Regions from separate parts of the Massilia endophytica genome, predicted to be linked through region 2. Evidence: predicted binding sites of a transcription regulator. Region 2 holds the regulator's gene; the other holds the start of a gene.
What was found. The regulator FliA, encoded in region 2, starts transcription of late flagellar genes. The targets are predictions, from matches to a motif close to CTAAAGTTTNNNNNNNNNNNGCCGNTA.
Positions count from the first base shown of each region.

Region 1 (2,388 bases), 820 kb from region 2:
GTCCCGGGGAACAACCAGCTGCGCGGCTCCTCCGCCTTCCAGATGCTGCACCCCGGCCTACTGCGCCATCTCGATTTCCCGGACGTGGCCAGCCTCGCCGCGCCCAAGCCCGCGCTCTTCTTCACCGGCGCGCAGGACAAGCTCTTTCCCCTCGCCTCCGCCGAACAGGCCTTCGGCAAGATGAGGCGCGTGTGGCAGGCATGGGATGCGGGCGGGCGATTCGAAGCGCGCGTGCTGCCCGGCGGGCACGCCTTCCCGGCCGACGCGCAGGATGCGGCCTTCGACTGGCTGGCGCGCCAGCTGCCGGCGGCGCGTTAGAGGCGGCGCAGCAACTGCAGGATCAGGCTCGGTCCCGAATTGGCCTGGGCCAGCATGGCCATGGCAGCCTGCTGCAGGATCTGGCTGCGCGTGAGGCGCGCCGTTTCGGCGGCGAAGTCTGTATCGGCGATGGCCGAACGCGAGGCCGCCAGGTTCTCCATCATCGTCGCGTTATTGCTGCTGGCGTAGCCAAGGCGGCTCTGCATCGCGCCCAGGCGCGCGCGCACCATATCGATCTGCAGTATCTGCGCATCGATGAAGCCCAGCGCCTTGGTGGCATCGGCATGGCTGGTAAGCTGGATATCGCCGATGCTGTAGCCATCCGGTTCGATGCGGAAGATGAAGGGAATCCCGAGCAGCAGTACATCCTCGTCGCGGGGCCCGATCTGCAGGTTGCTGCTGAAGCTTCCATCGAGCAGATTGATGCCGTTGAAACGGCTCTCGCGCACGGCGCGCTGCGCCTCCACGATCAGCGACCAGGCCTCCAGCTGGATGGAGGCGCGGTCCTGCGCATTGTTCGTATCGCTCGCCGCCTGCACGGCCAGCTCGCGCACGCGCTGGAAGATTTCGGTGATACTGCCCAGCGCTCCCTCGGCGGTCTGCACGAGGGAGATGCCGTCGCTGATATTACGGTTGGCCTGATCGAGGCCGCGCAGCTGGCTCTTCATGCGCTCGCTGATGGCAAACCCCGCCGCATCGTCGCGGGCGGCGTTCAAGCGCAGGCCGCTCGACAGCCTGCGCAGGCTCGATGCCACGTCCATCCCATGGCGCTCCAGGGCGCGTTGGGCGAACAGCGATTGTGGGTTCGTGTTGAGTTGCATGCCATGTCCGTGAAGGGCGGACATTTTTGCCGCTCTACCGCATTAACGGCAGATTTAACGCAAACTTAATCACCAATTATCACCACCACTCACAGCCCAGCCCGTGTCCAACTCTGGTGCCAGGGAAGATTCTTGGACACGGCCTCTGCTGTAGATGCACTACCGACGAGCTCGTGTCCACTTTTCTTCCCTGGCACCAGAAGTGGACACGGGCTCGGCGTTAGGCTTGGGGGAGGTAGCGGGCGGCGCTGGGGATGCCCTGGGACTGGGCCAGGGAGAGCCAGTGGCGGGCCTGGGCGGCGTCGGGAGCGACGCCCTGGCCGGAGAGGAACATGAGGCCCGTGTTCAGCTGGGCGCGCGCGTGGCCTTGCTCGGCGGCGCGCAAATACCAGTGGAAGGCTTGTGCGAAATCGCGCGCCATGCCCAGGCCGCAGTCGCAGCGCAGCGCCAGCGTGAACTGGGCGAGGGTGTGTCCGTTCTCCGCCGCTTTCCGATACCAGTGGTTGGCGCGCACGACGTTCGGCGCGGGGCCGTCGTCGCGGTCGTAGAGCTGGGCCAGCATGTACTGGGCGGGGGCGTAGTCCTGCTCGCCCGCGCGGGAGTACCAGGAGAGGGCCTTGCGCAGGTCGCGCGCCACGCCGCGCCCGTTTTCGTAGCGCAGGCCAAGGTCGGACTGGGCGCGCGCATGGCCTTGCTCGGCCGCCTGGGTGCACCAGTGCAGGGCCTGCTCGTCGTCCTGCGGCAGGCCTTCGCCCGCTTCGTATAACTGGCCCAGGTGGTATTGGGCGGCGGGGAAGCCTTGTTCGGCGGCTTTCTGGTACCAGTGGGCGGCGCGCTGGGCGTCCGCGGGCAGGTCCTGCCCGTGCTGGTAGCGCAGGCCGAGGTTGTTCTGGGCCGCGGCATGTCCCAGTTCGGCGGCGCAGCGGTAGCATTCCACGGCGCGCTCGGCGTCGCGCGGGACGCCCACGCCGTTGTCGTAAATGAGGGCGAGGTTGAAGTGGGAGCTGGCGTGGCCCTGGGCCGCCGCCTTGCGGTACCAGTGGATGGCCTGGCGCGCGTCGTGCGGCACGCCATCACCCTTGTCGTAGCGCAGGGCGAGGTTGAACTGGGCGGGCGCATAGCCCTGCCCCGCCGCCTTGCGGTACCAGGCGATGGCTTCCTCGGGGTCGGCATCGATGCCGTGGCCGTTGTCGTAGCGCAGGGCAAGGCTGAACTGGGCGCGCGCATAGCCTTGCTCGGCCGCCTTGCG
Region 1 covers NZ_CP088952.1:4,245,646-4,248,033, forward strand. The annotation lists gene LSQ66_RS19440 (dienelactone hydrolase family protein) at 1-318, shown strand, start outside; gene LSQ66_RS19445 (flagellin N-terminal helical domain-containing protein) at 315-1,139, opposite strand; gene LSQ66_RS19450 (tetratricopeptide repeat protein) at 1,360-2,388, opposite strand, start outside.
Region 1: LSQ66_RS19445 (flagellin N-terminal helical domain-containing protein) is a predicted target of FliA. The motif match lies at 1,183-1,209, and genes of this name have one in related genera.

Region 2 (2,388 bases):
GGTGGACGCCTGCGCCAGCGCGCATGGCGTGGCTTCCCGCCTCGGTGTGGACGACGGCGCCAGCCTGCTCAGCGTGGCGCGCCAGCAGTGCGCCCTGAACGAGGTCATTCACCAGGCGCCGCAGGGCTTCAACGTGGTCTCCATGACGCGCGGCGAAATGCGCCGCGGGCCGGACGAAGGCCGCCGCCTGGCCAAGGCCTTCGACGTGCTGGCCGCGCAGACCGATATCGTGATCGTGGACGGCGAGTTCGACGGCGAGGCCTTCCCCGTGCCCGTGATGGCCAGCTCCGACATCGTGGTGCAGGTCTCGAACAGCGCCACCTCCATCAAGAACGCCTACATGATGATCAAGCGCCTGAACCATGAACTGGGGCGCCGTCCCTTCGGGATTGTTGTCACGGGAGCATCGGAGGCCGAAGCCCGTGTGGTTTACGATAATATGGCGCAAGCGGCAAGCCGCTACCTGGCCGTGAACCTCGTTTCCATGGGTTCGGTGCCGGCGGACGAATACCTGCATCGCGCAGCGCGCCTCGGGCGCGCGGTGGTCGATGCCTTCCCGCTGGCAGGCGCCTCGGTGGCCTTCCGCCAGCTGGCCGGACGTCTGGCCCTGGCGGGCTCGCCGGCATACTGAACAGGGAGTGGCAACCATCTTGGCGCCTGAGAAGAACTAGAACTATATGTACACGGTCAAAGGGAAAGTGGACAAGGAATCCTTGCTGACGGAGCATATGCCGTTGGTCAAGCGCCTTGCCCACCACATGAAGGCCAAGCTGCCGCCCAGTGTGGAAGTCGATGACCTGGTACAGGCCGGGATGATCGGCCTGCTCGACGCCATCAACCGCTACGAAGAAACCCACGGCGCCCAGTTCGAGACCTATGCGGTCATGCGCATCCGCGGCGCCATGCTCGACGAATTGCGCAGCAGCGACTGGATGCCGCGCTCCATGCGCCAGGACATGCGCAAGATCGAGAACGCCATGGCCGCGCTGCAGCAGCGCCTGGGCCGTCCGCCCAGCGAATCGGAAGTGGCCAAATCGCTCAAGCTCTCGCTGGCGGACTACCAGGAGATGCTGTCCGAAGGCGGCGGCCACCAGCTGGTCTACTACGAAGACTTCCACGACGACGACGGCAACGACAGCTTCCTCGACCGCTACGCGCACGACGAGGACGCCGATCCCCTGCGCGCGCTGCTCGACACCGACTTCCGCCAGGCCGTGATCGACGCCATCGAGGCGCTGCCGCCGCGCGAGAAGATGCTCATGGGCCTGTACTACGAGGAAGAACTCAATCTGAAGGAAATCGGCGCCGTGATGGGCGTATCCGAATCGCGGGTTTCGCAGCTGCACACGCAGGCTGTGGCCCGCCTGCGCGCCACCTTGCGGGAGCAGGCATGGACTGGTCCAGCATAATCGGCCTTGTGCTGGCGCTGGCCGGCCTGCTGGTGGGCCAGTCGCTGGAAGGCGGCAAGGCCGCCTCGCTGATCCAGCCTGCCGCCTTCGCCATCGTGGTGGTGGGAACGTTCGGCGCCGTCATGCTGCAGACCCGTCCCGCCACCCTGCGGCGCGGCGTGCGCATGCTGGCCTGGGTCATCCGTCCGCCCGAAGACACGCGCGGCGCCCTGGCGCGCGACATCGCCGCCTGGAACCAGACCGTGCGCCGCGAAGGCCCGCTGGCACTGGAGCGCCACATGCTGGGCACCAAGGACTACTTCACCGCCAAGGGCCTGCGCATGATCGTGGACGGCATCCAGCCGGACAAGATGCGCCAGCTGCTCGACACCGAGATCACCGCCTTCGAGATGGCGGAGCGGCAGGCCGTGCGCATGTGGGAATCGGCTGCGGGCTATTCGCCCACCATCGGCATCCTGGGGGCGGTGCTGGGCCTTATCCACGTGATGGAAAACCTTACGGAACCGAGCAAGCTCGGTTCGGGCATTGCGGTCGCCTTCGTGTCCACCATCTACGGCGTGGGCCTGGCCAACCTGCTGTTCTACCCCATTGCCAACAAGCTGAAAAACATCGTGATCCAGCAGGTGCACCAGATGGAGATCGCGGCGGCCGTGTTCAACGACATCGCCATGGGCGACCTCTCGCGGGTGATGGACGAACGCATCGCCACGCTGCTGAGGGAGCAGCACTGACATGGCCTTCGTCTACCGGCGCGCCCGCAGGAAGTTCGACGAGGAGCCGGAGAACCACGAGCGCTGGCTGATCTCCTACGCCGACTTCATCACGCTGCTGTTCGCCTTCTTCGTGGTGATGTACTCCATCTCCTCGGTCAACGAGGGCAAGTACAAGATCTTCTCCGACGCCCTGGGCGACGCCTTCGGCGGCCAGGGCGCGGCGCGCCGCATCGACACCGACATTCCCAATCTGCCCCTGCCCAATC
Region 2 covers NZ_CP088952.1:3,428,064-3,430,451, reverse strand. The annotation lists gene LSQ66_RS15730 (MinD/ParA family ATP-binding protein) at 1-631, shown strand, start outside; gene LSQ66_RS15725 (RNA polymerase sigma factor FliA) at 678-1,409, shown strand; gene LSQ66_RS15720 (flagellar motor protein) at 1,391-2,140, shown strand; gene motD (flagellar motor protein MotD) at 2,142-2,388, shown strand, end outside.